2 regions of the Bacillus sp. mrc49 genome follow, and region 1 is predicted to be linked to the other one. Evidence: riboswitches for the same ligand, from Rfam matches in the RefSeq annotation. Region 1 holds a riboswitch; the other holds the start of a gene.
The links. Region 1 has a riboswitch for thiamine pyrophosphate ahead of tenA (thiaminase II). Riboswitches for the same ligand answer to the same signal wherever they lie in the genome.

Region 1 (7,547 bases):
GCCATGTTGGTCTTTTCATTTATCGGGATTTTGGTTTTCAGCGGGTATATCCTTTACGATTTCAATCGAATGAAGCATTACGGTGTAACGGCCGAGGAAGTTCCGCTCATGGCCTTGAATCTCTATCTTGATTTCATTAACCTTTTCATAAACATCTTACGCTTTTTTGGTATTTTGGCAAGTGATGACTAGTTCCGACAAAAAAAGACGCTTGGAAGGCAGCCAAGCGTCTTTTGACGTTTAGTCGCCGAATTGGATACCATTTACCTCCATGTTAAAAAGCCCAAATCTCTGTTGATTTGGCATACACGATCGACAAACTAGGTGAAAATCGAGTTTGTCGATCGTCTGTTTTTATGGGTGTGTACCTATTGCCCGTTTGTCTCCCTTGCAGGCATCAGCTTATCCAGGGACGAGCTTTGCTTATGCACACCTCTGAACAAAATCAAGCAGGACATGTGTGAATCTAGAGTCCAATAACATCAAAAAGGCTTCGGAAAGGGACACCTTTCTGAAACCTTTTGTCTGCCTATTGGCCAAATCACTTAATGATTAGTTTCATCCTTATATAATCCTGGATTCGATTGTTCGCTCCACGGCAGCTTCACACCAAAAGTGCTTGCAATAAATTGTGTATCTTCTCTTCTTTTTTTCCTTATTTGAGCCCGTTGTTTTGCCGATTCATTTAAATTGATTTCCATTTCGGTTTCAGGAACCAAATGGGGAACCGGTATAGGTTTACCTTGTTCATTAATGGCGACAAAGGTCAAAAAGGAAATGACACATAAATTGCGATCTCCTGTAACTAAATCCTCAGCAATCACTTTTACGATGATTTCCATCGATGTTCTGCCCGTATAGGTCACGAAGCTTTCCAGACAAACTGCATTTCCTTCGTGGATAGGGTGAAGGAAATCAACCGAATCGGTAGAGGCGGTAACTACGTTGCTCCTCGCATGACGCATGGCGGATATGGCCGCTACGTCATCAATATATGCCATTAGCTTGCCTCCGAACATCGTACCAATATTATTTGTATCGGGAGGGAGGACAAGACTTGTTTTAATGACCAAAGAATCCCGGCAATGCTTTATTTCTTCCATGGTGACTGCACTCCTTCATTCATGTCTGATTTCTCACTAGTCCACTTTATCGAATTCTCGGCTGTAAAGCAATATACAAGCTTATTTTCCTGCTTTTCGTCTAATATTCGAGAAGGGAAATGCTGATTCCGCCTCACTGCCCTCTAGCCTGCTTGCCCTGCTGCAGCTCTCTCAAGGTTAAGCCGAAGGTCATTTGCAGATGAGGGTAGTCCTTGAATCCTGGCCAATCCCCACCCCATTCGAATCCCAGCCCTTTAGCAACGGTGACGACTTCCATCCAATCCGATTTCCCATTATCATTTCCGTCATAGTCCATATCCCAAATGGCCTCGCCTTGTTTGTTGAGGAGGGCGAAATCTATCGCCAAACCGAAATTATGAAGCGACTCGCCGCCTTTTGCATATGTCACGATATCCCCCGTACTTAAACGGCCCTTTTCATATAATTTATTTTGTTCTTCCAAAGAACGATATCCGGCGGTAATGATTATTGGGATGTCTAATTCATTAGCCCGCTGAATGAGCTCATCTTTTTTTTCAGCGACGACCGGATGCAGCTCATCTGCCAGTTCGATATCGTCTAAATCAGGCGGAAGGACATTCTTGTACAAGACAACCGCCAACAATCCGAAAAAAAACAAGACCAGACATGCCTTAACCCAGTTAGCTTTCACAGAACATTCCTTTCTGTCTAAAGTGAAAAACTCAACCAGGTTCGGATGAGTTTTTCTTTTTATTATAAGTTAGATTTTAGCTCTTCGATTTGCAGCAAATGCCTTTTTTCATGCAATCCCACGAACGGTATCCATTGCTTCAAACTTAGATCCTTGAATAACGGATGAGGAAATGACTTTTCCTCAAGGTCCTTTTCATCTGCGCTGTCGACAAGTTGTACCAATGCGGCACGTGATTCGGCCAATTTATCCTTGACTTCTTGCAAGGTTTGGAATGATTCCGACGGAACGACATATGAAGGCGCTTCGACCTTCACTTCACGGTTTACAGTAAGCTCGATCGGTTTGTCCGCCGCAGGAACTCTCTCATCACTGTGCAATTTATCGGCAATGCTCTTTGTGATGGCCCGCTCCATTAAATATAAATGATCCAATACTTGGATAATGCTCCATCGTCCTTCTTCAGGATGGGCATTCAGCTGTTCATCCGAGAAGCCGTTGACTGCATTCAGAAGTTCTTCCCTGGTTTTTTCATTTTGATTCATTATTAGCATCTCCTCATATAATCCGGATTAATCTCCCATAATTATTCCATGTTCTATAGTAATGTGTAAAATCATAATACTTATGAAAAGAAAAGATTTGATAAAAAGAAGAGTAAAATACCTCTTACATGTTCATTCGGTGTTTAACATGTAAGGCAGTTTAGAGTTTGTCTACATTCCATGGCTATCATTTGAAGTCGTAGCTTGCCAGTATCCGATTTGTGATGAGCCTATATCCTTTTTCATTGGGGTGAATTTCATCACTGAAATAATCGGCTTTCTTTTTGTTTTTATATAAATCATCGGTGGGAATGAATACCATCCTTTCGTCCTTTTTCACTACATCCTTGATTGATTGGTTATAATCCTGAATGTGCTTTTCGATCTTTCGGTTGTCAATGATCGGGTTATACAGGCCCACTACCAGGATATCGGCCTTATCATTTTTCTTTAGAAGTGTTGCTGTGATCTTTTTTAGATGCCTGATGTATTCCCGCTTGCCCTCATCGATTTTCCGATCATTTATTTCGGTCAAGTCGCCGCCGTTACTATTGATGAAGTCATTCGTGCCGATATAAACGATGAATGTGTCGGCTTTATCGAGTTTAGTATGGATTCGGTAATCATCGAGCTGTTCGATGACGCCATCCGTTTCCTGCCCTTTAATTCCATAATTCCAAAAGCTTACTTTTTGATCCGACTCAGGATTGTTTAGTTCATCCCTCAAGCCCTTTACATAGCCTTCCCCATGCTTATCTCCCTTACCGTATGTTAAAGAATCGCCAAAAGCCATGACCCGCTGTACACGGTTCGACGCCGCAGCCTGTTGAAATTCATATACGACAAAACAAATAATGAGGACAATCATTAATAAGCCAGTTAATTTTTTCATTCGTTTCTCCTTTTGTTTTATAGCTAAGAAGCATTTTATATGTTACATACCCAAAAATGAGCATAAGTAACAATAAAAATGAATTGGCAGATAACGAGGAGAAAGTGTATGATAATATAAAACTTTCAGATGATTTGGTTATGACCACAATTCACTATCAAATTATGTAATAGGAACTTCTGGATGTTAATAAAAGTAATGGATTGGAGAGTTTATGATGAACGAGTACATACAATTCAGAGAGGCTGAATTATCGGATTTGCCTAAAATTGTGGAAATTTACAATTCCACAATTGCCTCCAGAATGGTCACCGCAGATACGGACCCGATATCTGTACAATCGAGGGTTAAATGGTTTGAGGAGCATAATTCAGAAAGCAGACCGCTATATATCATTACTTTTGAAGGACAAACCGCAGGATGGATGAGCTTTCAATCTTTCTATGGAAGGCCCGCCTACAATTCTACGGCGGAAATCAGCATCTATATTGATGATTATTTCCGGGGAAAAGGAATCGGACGGATTTCGATTCAGAAGGCAATTGAAGTAAGCCCGAAATTAGGGGTGAAGACTCTATTAGGTTTCATATTCGCTCATAATTTACCTAGCATGAAGCTTTTCTCCAAATTTGGTTTTGAAGAATGGGCGCACTTACCGCAAGTTGCCGAGCTCGATGGCATTGAACGGGATTTGGTCATCCTTGGTAAACGTATAGAAGCATGATTATTCAAAAGCTATTGCCTTCAGCAATAGTTTTTTTGTTTACATGGAGAAATTCACCATCATGTGTATATCAGATTCACGATTTCAAGAAAACTAGGAATCCCCTGAATATTCAGCTTTCAAATCCTTTGTTAACGCGTTTAACAGGGTATCCAATTCTTGACTAGCTTGAATCGTCAGAAGACTGTTTATACCAAAAATATTTGCCAATTCCATCATCTCTTTTCTCTTCTCTTCTATTCTTTCTGGGGTAACCTTTTTGGAAAGCAATTTATATACACCTCCCATATATTCAATATTTTTACACTTTCAATCATAATGAAACTCGTAGTTAAAATCAACTATCTCAGAAAGGAAAAATGTGTTTTTTTAGCGGACAAATGTGACAAAATTCCTATAAAATCTTTTAAATATGTATTTTTTGTGACAACAATCTTTCCATATAAAAAAGCATTCACCGATGTACACTGCGAATGCTTCCTTCTATATACATGATCTTTATTGAATGATCGCCTGCTTCTTGCTATGTCATCCATTCTGTAGGAGACTCGCTATCAGACCTATTTATAACGATCTTATATTCATCTTCCAATACTTTTAAAGGGGCATCATAAAGGTGCCTTTCATCAGAGGTTTTGTATACTCCTTTCGCCAATAGCTCTTCTATCAGCAACGCCTTCCTCTGTTCGATCCACTTAAATACTTCTGCCATGTTAATGGCTCCTTTCCTTGTCAGCTTAGAGCCTAAGCTACCTTAACAAGTTTCAATTTCACCAAATTATATATACCTTTTCTATTATGTCCTTAAACACTATTTTACAAAAATAAAAGCCTCTTCAATTAAAGAAGAGGCTGACAGGGTCCGGACGGCTCTTCTTATCTTCCAAGCGATCGCTTGTTGGATGTAGCACAGTTCCCATTATGGGTCTGCTGCCGAGGTTTCATAGGGCCAAGTCCCTCCACCTCTCTGGATAAGAATTCAATTATATAAATGATGTGAACATTATTTTATCCCAATAATTCACAAAAGTCAATTGCCTCGTTCCCCTTTTTTCCACTCTCCTCCCTTTCAAAGGCGGGTTGCATTTTCTTGGCTTTCTGATATGATGTCAGTAATTACATACAATGCACACCACTAGGGGAGTCTTGTCAAGACTGAGATGGAAGTAATTTCCGGACCCTTTGAACCTGAACCGGCTCATACCGGCGGAGGAAAGTGGATGATATCGCCCATTTCGGCTTTATCCATCTGCCCCGTTCCGTTATTCAGGAACGGGTTTTTTTATTGGCTCTAAATAATGATTCTATATAAAGGGGGATGAACATGAAAAATATTAAAACAGAAACCTTCAGTGACAGACTTCATGCACGCGCAAAGGAAATTTGGGAAAGGAACCATTCACATCCCTTTGTCCAAGCTATCGGAACCGGAACGCTTCCTGAACATAAGTTTGCTTATTACTTGAAGCAGGACTATATCTATTTGATGGATTATTCCAAGCTTTTCGCTTTAGGTGTCATTAAAGCGCATAATGTTGAAACCATGGCAAAGTTTGCGGAAATCTTGAATGAAACGATACAGGTCGAAATGGATATCCATAGGCATTATGCCTTGGAATTCGGAATTACTCCAAAGCAATTGGAGGATACGGAACCTACTCCCACTACCCTTGCCTATTCGGGTTACATGCTGAATGCTGCTCAACATGGTACATTGGCAGATTTAATCGCCTGTCTTCTCCCTTGTGCCTGGGATTATTATGAAATCGGTCTGCTTTTAAAAGAACGAAATGGCAAAGATTTGGATAACAATCCCTATGCAAAATGGATTGAATCCTATTCCTCCCCAGAATTCGGTGAAGCACATAAGTGGCTGATTGCTTTATTGGAGGAATTGACGGAAGGAATGCCTGAAAAAGAACTGCAGAGACTGGAAAAGCACTTCTTGGTGACCTCCCGCTACGAATATTTATTCTGGGATATGGTTCAAAATGAGCAGGATTGGCCCTTGTAGGTCATAGACATGATGATCAACACAATCAGAAAAATGACGTTGACGGCAATGATCACGGCCATAACGACTATAACCAGTTCCTTTATATTCATCCCGGTAGGATTTGTGAAAGCTTTTCCCATTCAGCACCTGGCCAATGTCCTGACAGCTGTTTTACTCGGCCCTGCTTATGCGGTTACTCAAGCTTTCCTCGTTTCCATGTTGAGAAATATATCTGGTACGGGGTCACTTTTCGCCTTTCCTGGCAGTATGATCGGTGCACTGCTGGCTGCGTACCTTTATCGTAAAACAAAGCGATTGACTTTCGCCTGTCTAGGGGAAGTGACGGGGACCGGTCTTCTAGGTTCGCTTGCCTGTTATCCGATCGCGGTACTCCTCTTGGGGGAAAAAGCAGCTCTTTTTGGCATTATGCCAGCTTTTATGCTCAGTTCAATGACAGGTGCCATTTTCGCTTTCATTTTACTGAAAATATTATTGAAAAATACTTATATGAAGGGGTTTTTCCATGAAAAAAGCATTAACCATCGCAGGCTCTGACTCAGGCGGCGGCGCCGGGATACAAGCCGATATCAAAACATTTTCTGCACATGGGATCTTCGGGATGTCCGTCATCACGGCCGTCACTGCACAAAACACAAAGGAAGTACGTTCCGTTCAGGCGATAGACACGGATATCATCACTGATCAAATGGCTGCCGTTTTCGAAGATATACACGTCGATGCAGTAAAAATCGGCATGCTTGGTTCAAAAGAAATTGTCGAAACAGTCGCTGAAGCTCTTAATACCTACTTACCGGCCATCGTCATCCTTGACCCAGTCATGATTTCCAAAAGCGGCCACCATTTGCTGGACGGAAAAGCCGTCACTGCCCTAAAAACGAAATTGCTCCCGCTTGCAACGCTCATTACCCCTAATGTACCGGAGGCGGAGGTACTTACTGGTTTATCGATTCGAACGGAGCAAGACTTTTACAAAGCCTGTTTATCCTTGATTGAATTGGGTTCCAATGCCGTTTTACTTAAAGGGGGGCATGCAGAGGGAAACCCAAACGACCTCTTTTATGATGGGAAGAACTTTCACTGGATAAAAGGAGAAAGAATCCATACGAAAAACACTCACGGGACTGGCTGTACCCTATCCTCCGCGATTGCATCCAACTTGGCGAATGGACAATCTTTGCAAGAGTCGATTGAGCAGGCCAAGCTGTATATCTCCGAAGCGATACGCAATAGTTTTTCAATAGGAGGGGGACATGGGCCTGTCCATCATTTTCATTCATTTTCAAAAAAAGAACGGAGTGAATCCATATGAATATAAAGTTTTCGGCAGCTGACTTGTTTGAAAAGGTAAAAGAAAGAAAACCACTTGTACACCAAATCACCAACTTTGTTACGGTCAACGACTGTGCAAATGCCACGCTTGCCATCGGTGGATCACCTGTGATGACATCCAGTCCCAAGGAAGTCGAAGCGATGGTCAAGTTGGCGGATGCACTTGTCCTGAATTTCGGTACGATTGATGAAAAATCCCTGGAAGCCATGGAGATAGCCGGGAGGACGGCAAACTCCAGAAATATCCCGGTCATTTTGGATCCT
Region 2 (7,547 bases), on a different contig from region 1:
ATTATTAGGGGGATCATGATGAACACTCGAAGAAATATTTATTTTTTCCATGCATCAAGTTCAGAAATGCAAAACAAGGTCGAACATCTTGCGGAGTTGGCCAACCAGAACGACTATGAGGTCGTCCAAGATTTCACAAAAGCTAACATTATCGTGAGCATTGGTGATGACGGTACCTTTTTACAGGCGGTACGTAAAACCGGCTTCAGGGACGATTGTTTATATGCCGGCATTTCCACTACCGGAAATTTGAATATGTACTGCGATTTCCATCTAGAAGATACAGACAAAATGATTGATGCGATGACAAGAGAGCAAATCGAGGTTCGTAAATATCCAACGATCGAGATTCAATTGGACGAACAGCCTCCATTTTATGCCCTAAATGAACTGAGTATCCGGACTTCGATTACGAAGACGTTCATCATGGATATTTTTATCGATCAAATTCATTTCGAAACCTTCCGCGGGGATGGAATCATCATTGCGACCCCTACCGGAAGCACCGCCTACAATAAGTCGGTGAATGGCGCCGTCGTGGATCCGCTCCTCCCTTGTTTTCAGGTGAGCGAGCTCGCTTCCATCAATAATAATACGTATCGGACCCTCGGGTCTTCATTTATACTAAGCAGCGATAGAACCTTGACTGTTCAACTTGAACAAAATGGTCCAAGCTATCCGATCGTCGGACTTGATAATGAAGCCTTGAGTATCAGCCATGTCGGAAGGGTAAAGGTCCGCTTAAGCGGCAAAGTGATCAAAACCGTCAAACTAAAGGATAACTCTTTTTGGGAAAAGGTAAAAAGGACCTTTCTCTAAAAAACCTTGAAAAAGGTGCCAGATATTATCTCTGGCACCTTTTTATATTTCATAAAAATCCTTGGTGTTTCGATAAAGGGTTTCATACACTTGGTCGACCGGCAAGCCTTTGATCGAAGCGATGTGACGCACACCCTCATGGATCATGCCAGGATGTGTCGCTTTCCCCTTGAATTCGCCTTCGAACTCCCATGGTCCATCCGTTTCAACCATCATCAGCTCAAGCGGATATAGAGACACTAAATCCTTTATTTCTCTTTCATAGCAAACGTCGGGGGTGATGGAAATGCGGTATCCATTTCGGATCATCCTAGCGATCGTTTGGCCATCGCCTTTAAACCAATGGAAATGTGCCTTTCTGATATCGTGCTTCTCCAATAGGTCGCATACGATGGGAGCATCCTCATATACGGCATGAAGGATTACCGGTTTATCGATTTCTTTTGCAAAAGCAAGAAGCCTATCCAATATCTTTATGTATCCTGCCAACTCGATAGCGGGATTTTCCTGTCTTAAGTAAAAGGGAAGCCCAATCTCCCCTACAGCCACCATATTGTGCTGATGTGCCTGCATCCAATTCAACAATTCATTCATTTCCTGTTCACTAGGAAGGGGCTGTTCGGGGTGAAACCCAAAGGCTGGCTTAATTCGTGAATCTTTGCGTGATAGCTGGTCATTTATGATGGAAGATTCCAAATCCATGGAAACCGTCAGCAGTGACTCCACCTGCACCATTTCCATATCCGCGAGTATTTGCTCCTGCACCCTTCCATCATATTGATCAAAATGGATATGGCTGTCGATGATTTTCATGCATCATACCCTCCTTGGCTTATGTAGTGAAGGTTGGCTTCAGTGCGGCATATAATTCCCGTTTCAACTGAAAGAATTCATCACTGAGAAGCTGTTCTTCCCTCCTTGGCCTTGGAAATGGAACGACAACCTCCTTGATGACAGATGCCGGTTTGGATGATAACACGTATATCCTATCGGAAAGGAACACCGCTTCATCGATGCTATGTGTAACGAAAAGCACCGACCGCCGATATTCCTCCCAAAATGACATCAGCCATTTTTGCATCTGCACCCTAGTCAGTTCATCCAAAGCGGAAAAGGGTTCGTCAAGGCACATTAAATCCTGAGGGCTCAAGATGCTTCGGATAAATGCGGCCCTTTGCTTCATGCCGCCGGATAATTCGTGCGGATATGCTTGTTCATACTCTCCCAACCCTGCTTTGATCAACAAGGCCTTGGCTCTTTTTTTGTCTTTAATCCCGGCAAGTTCACTTCCTAGCAGGACATTTTCCATAACCGTTCTCCAAGGTAATAGCGAGGGCTGTTGGGGCATATAGCTTATATGGCCTTTTAAGCCATTTATTTTCTTTCCGTCGAGTAAAATGTCGCCATGGTCCGGCTTCAAAATGCCGCCGGTCAAGTGAAACAATGTACTTTTTCCACTGCCGGATGGTCCAAGGATCGTGACGAATTCCCCTTCACCCACATGAACATTCAGCTTCTCTAAAATATTCTGTTTACCATCAAAGGAATAGGAAACGTCTTTAATTTCCAGATGCATGCTTTTCATCCTCCTTCCGCTTCCATGAAACAAGGTACCTCTCCAGTAGGGTGATGATTCCAAAAAAGAGCAGGCTCATTCCCATAATGATGAAAATGGCTACAAACACCCGATCGGTCCTGAACGCCGAGGAGGCGAGTGTCATATATACGCCAATCCCGGATTTCGCCCCGAGCCACTCCGAAATGACTGCACCCATTACACTATAGGTCGCCGAGATTTTGAGGCCGGAGAAAATGGACGGAATCGAGTGGGGAAGTTCGAGCTTCCAAAACAACTGTCTGTTTCCCGCTCCCATCATCTTAAAATAATGCTTGAGTTCATACGGTGTCTGGCGCAGGCCATCCAATGAGGCAACGGCAACCGGAAAAAAGCATACAAGGGAAATGACGATGAGCTTAGGCAGCATCCCAAAGCCAAACCAGATCACTAAAAGCGGTGCCAGCACGATGATGGGAATATTCTGTGACAAAATGAGCAAGGGATAGACGGCATCTTTCACACCTGAAAACAGATGTAAGGCCGCAGCAATCAATAAGCCGATACAGCTTCCAATTAAAAAACCGGATATCGCAAGCTCGGTCGTTGATAATAGGTGTCCCAATAGATTATGAAAAGACTCGATTCCTTCAATGAAAATGGCAGATGGAGCAGGAAGCAGCCATTTTTCGATTTTCAATATCGCTGTCGCTGACTCCCATGCGATCAGCAGCAATACTAAAAGAAAGAAGGGAGCCCCCTTCTTCCAAATCCTTCTTCCGATCATGCCCGATACTTCTCCGTCAACGTATCCATCGTGATCCCGCTCGGCTGATATAATATTTTGACTTGGGAAATGACATTCGGCGAACCTAGTTCAATCATTCTTTGATTCATTTTTTCTATCACCGCAAATAGCTGGGAAAGCTCGCCCTCCATGGTTGTTTCCAGGGGGTGAACCTCGTATTTGACACCTGATTCATCTATGATCTTGATTGCTTCATCGACTAAAGGAATGACATTTTCACCTTTAGGAATAATTTGTATACTGATTAAAGAACTGGCCATTTTTTTTCCTCCTAATTAGGTAAAAATTCGTTGGTAAACGCCTCTTCAGGTTTAAAATCACCTTCAAGAAGCTTATTTTCTCTCATCCAATCACTGTAATTCTTCCATATATCAAGCTTTTGTTCACCCCAGCGCGGAGCATCATCCTGATATTTATCCGCAAGCCACGCCTGGCTCTTCCTCACTAGTTTGGCATCCAGGTCCGGAGCGGCCTTCATTAAAATGTCCGCTGCCGCATCGGGATCATCAATCGCAAACTGATACCCTTCAGAAGCTGCATGAACGAATGCCTTAACCGTGTCTGGATCTTCTTTGATCAGCTTTTCGTTCGTTGTCAGAACAGGCGTATAGTAATCGAGCTTATCCGAGTAATCAGTCAAGTAAATCATATTCAGCTTTTCATTTCTCAGCTCGGCCTCGACACCTGTCCATCCATAATAAATCCAGGCGAAGTCTACATCCCTTTTAACTGAAGTGAAAAAATCAGCATCCCCTGTATTGACGATATCGACTTTATTTACATCCGCATTTTCTTTTTTCATGAGCGAATCCATGATGGCCTTTTCTACCGGTGACCCCCAGCCACCATATGTTTTCCCTTCAAAATCCTTAGGGGATTTAATGTTTTTATCCGCTGGAGATGCGAATCCAGAGGTATTATGCTGGATGACTGCAGCCAGTGAAACGATCGGCACACCTTGGACGCGGGCCTGGGTAATGCCTTCCTGGTAGCTTACGCCAAATTCGGATTTCCCGGAGGCCACCAGCTTATCCGCACCGGCTTCACCTGGCATGATGATATCGACATCCAATCCTTGTTCTTTAAAATACCCCTTTTCCTTGGCTACATACAATCCTGTATGGTTTGTATTCGGTGTCCAATCGAGAACGACCGACACTTTTTTCAATCCTTCATTATCTTCCTTTTTTGTTGCTTCATCTTTTTCGTTCGTTCCGCCGGCGCCACATCCAGCTAAAAGGAACAACGAAGTCAGCAATGGCAAAAATTTATTCAAGCGGGTATCCTCCTACTCATCGTATAAGATCCACATGCAGGAATATTAAGGGCGCCAGGTGCATTTTGCCAATCATAAAACAAAAAACGCCCGAAGATGAATTCGGACGTTAACATACAAAACGGAAAATCTGTCATAATATGTTCCCTCCGCTGGCACCATCCAGATCAGGTTCTAAGAGTCAGCATCTAAAGGATGCAATCTCAGCCAGCATTACTGGCTCCCCTACATTTCTCGCACATATGGACTTTTCTCTATCATTATATCAATTCATCGGGAAAAGGGAAAACTAATTTGCTTCCGTTAAAAAATCTCCTACATCTGCCATCCGAAACATGCTTCATTACCGGCACTTTTCCTCCTTCACATAATCACTTCCATGCGGATAATCATATAATGACCATGACCTGCAGACATTTCCATGTACCAGATTCATAACTCATAAGCAAAAGGTGGATATGATCATGATCAAGATTAATCACAAATGGTTAGATATCAGTCAACTCCAGCCAGGAATACCCTCTGCCAAGGCGCTGGAACTGCTACAATTGCTGGCGGGATATGCGACCGTTTTTGAATACCGGAACTTGGAGGAACTTAATTTCGACATTCAATTGAGGCTTCGAGTCATGGAGGCAGCCATTTCATTAGATAAAAGCGGTGCTGAATTTGCTACACTCGATGAATCGGAAACAAATCAACGATATTGGCACCTTGCAAAGGATGGCACCTTCACCCTTCAGCCAGGAATTCCTCCCCATGTTGCCATTGCAGATATTTTCCAAAATGGAACGCTATATGCTTTCGAATGCGGGACAGCAATAGTCGTCACGTTCTTAATGGGGATCATGGATGTAATCGGCCCGCGGAAGTTTGACTATCTTTTTTCAGACCTCGTTCTATATGACTGGCATCCCCCAACGAATATGATCCTGCTCGTTCACCGCGGCACCGATTATTTACCAGGGGACTGCGTGTATTTCAAAAACCCGGAACATGATGAAAAAAAGCCTGAATGGCAAGGGGAAAATGCGATATTATTAGGGAAAAATCTCTTTTTTGGCCACGGGATCGGCATTACCAATTCTAAAGGAATCATTGATGAGTTAAACGATAATAGAAAATCGAATGCAACCATATCGGCCTACCTGACAGACCATATCGTCAGCCTTGACAGTTCCTATTATTTTGACACAGTCCAACCCTATCCCATCCGGAAAGAACAGATACCCCGTCTCAACAGCCTCCCTGATTTGATCGTTTCTGAAATAGGTTCGACGTTTCACCTATCCTGATGCATGGCCCTGCATAAAAAAATGCTTGGAGGAAAAGCTCCGCCAAGCATCTTTTTCATTCATGCACCCATATTCCTCTTTTCTTTGAACCTGCGGGCGCTTGCCTGCCCCCATTTCGTGATGGAAAGTGTATAAACGGCCAAAGCAGACCATATGAACAAAAAGGCTAAAAGATGTGCTTTGGTAAAACTTTCATGATAGACGAATACACCGATCAGTAAAGATAAGGTCGGAGCGATATATTGAAAAATGCCAAGCATCGAAAGCGGGATCTTTTCTGCTCCTTTTGCAAAGTATAAAAGAGGTAGCGCCGTGACGATCCCGCCGCCAACCAACAGCAAGCCTGTGCTCCCAGCTGTAAAGAATTTCATGTCTGCCTGGGCCGATAAGTATATCAGGTAACCAAGGGCGAGGGGCGTCACCATCATCGTTTCTAGCGTCAGCCCGATCGCCGATTCGGCCTTGATCATTTTTTTCGCCAATCCGTACAATCCAAAGGTCATCGCCAAGACAAGGGAGACCCAGGGAATGGTGCCAAAATGAATCCCAAGGATCAAAACACCGATTCCGGCAAGCGCGAACGACATGATTTGCGCTCCGCTCAATTTTTCCTTTAAGACGATCACGCCCAAGAGGACGCTGACTAGCGGATTGATATAATAGCCAAGGCTGGTGTCGAGAATCCGGCCGGAGTTAACGGCCCAGATGAACACTCCCCAGTTAGCTGTAACGAGCAGTGACGCTGTAAGTAAAGCCATAAAGAGTTTCGGGTTACGAACTATATTCTTGACATAGTCAAGAAACGCTTGCCATTTTTTCATGAACAGCAATAACACCAGCATGAAGACGAAAGACCATAATACCCTTTGCGCCAGTATCTCTGTTGCACCGACCCCCTGGAGGAATTTCCAGTACACCGGAACAATTCCCCACATCATATAAGAAAGAGCGGCATAGATCGCCCCTTCTTTTTGTTCATTCACTTTCATAACCTGCCTTCTTTCCATTCATTCCTTGATCTTTTAAAACCATCTACCTATTCTGCATTCCGATGACTCGTTTTGCAACTGTTATTTTCATCATACATGATCCTGTCATCAATGACCGTCATGACCGCTTGAGCTGTTAGGAGATCATCAGGCTTCACTGCAAAGACATCCAAATCAAATACGGTAAAGTCGGCATCATACCCTTTGAAGATCATACCGCGCCGCTTTTCCTGGCCAATTGCCGCGGCACTCCCTTTCGTATATAGAGAAAATGCCTCAAAAACGGTAAGCCTTTCAGCCAAGCCATATCCCGCATCATCACTATCGATTTTCGCTCTCGTGACAGCTGCATGGATCCCCAAGATTGGATTCAATGGCTCGATCGGTGCATCTGAACCGCCCGCACAAGTGATTCCCATATTCAAATAGGTTTTCCAGGCGTATGAGGATGCCAATAGCTTTGCCGGAACCTTTTCTTCCACCCAAGGAAAATCGGACGGTACGAAACCGGGCTGGATATCAAAGATCACCGGCAGTTTGACTGCCCGCTCCAGCAGCTCCGGCCGGACGATCTGGGCATGTATGAGCCGATCATGCAGTCCGTCTTTCGGAGGCAGAGCTTCAATGGCATTCAATACATATTCAAACGCAAGATCGCCAATGGCATGGGCCGCAATCGGCATGTCTGCCTGCCTTGCTTTTTGCACCCAATGGCGAAGCTCTGCTTCCGTGAATATCGCTACGCCATTCGTACCGCTTTGATCTGCATACGGCTCGCTCAGCAAGGCTGTATGCCCCCCTAAGG

Region 2: linked by a shared signal. The riboswitch ahead of CVN76_RS22730 (ABC transporter substrate-binding protein) and the one ahead of tenA (thiaminase II) in region 1 are both predicted to bind thiamine pyrophosphate.

The regions. Positions count from the first base shown of each region.
Region 1 covers NZ_PHNG01000800.1:353,460-361,006, reverse strand. The annotation lists gene CVN76_RS28090 (Bax inhibitor-1/YccA family protein) at 1-192, shown strand, start outside; gene CVN76_RS28085 (acyl-CoA thioesterase) at 546-1,103, opposite strand; gene CVN76_RS28080 (M15 family metallopeptidase) at 1,237-1,776, opposite strand; gene CVN76_RS28075 (DinB family protein) at 1,839-2,321, opposite strand; gene CVN76_RS28070 (DUF459 domain-containing protein) at 2,509-3,213, opposite strand; gene CVN76_RS28065 (GNAT family N-acetyltransferase) at 3,431-3,937, shown strand; gene CVN76_RS28060 (aspartyl-phosphate phosphatase Spo0E family protein) at 4,031-4,207, opposite strand; gene CVN76_RS28055 (Fur-regulated basic protein FbpA) at 4,461-4,649, opposite strand; SAM riboswitch class I at 4,811-4,915, opposite strand; TPP riboswitch at 5,065-5,169, shown strand; gene tenA (thiaminase II) at 5,262-5,951, shown strand; gene thiW (energy coupling factor transporter S component ThiW) at 5,961-6,488, shown strand; gene thiD (bifunctional hydroxymethylpyrimidine kinase/phosphomethylpyrimidine kinase) at 6,457-7,263, shown strand; gene thiM (hydroxyethylthiazole kinase) at 7,260-7,547, shown strand, end outside.
Region 2 covers NZ_PHNG01000762.1:23,405-30,951, forward strand. The annotation lists gene CVN76_RS22705 (NAD kinase) at 16-819, shown strand; gene CVN76_RS22710 (TatD family hydrolase) at 862-1,632, opposite strand; gene CVN76_RS22715 (ABC transporter ATP-binding protein) at 1,652-2,404, opposite strand; gene CVN76_RS22720 (ABC transporter permease) at 2,379-3,161, opposite strand; gene CVN76_RS22725 (thiamine-binding protein) at 3,158-3,442, opposite strand; gene CVN76_RS22730 (ABC transporter substrate-binding protein) at 3,454-4,458, opposite strand; TPP riboswitch at 4,586-4,695, opposite strand; gene CVN76_RS22735 (protein-glutamine gamma-glutamyltransferase) at 4,923-5,753, shown strand; gene rarD (EamA family transporter RarD) at 5,813-6,742, opposite strand; gene CVN76_RS22745 (amidohydrolase) at 6,790-7,547, opposite strand, start outside.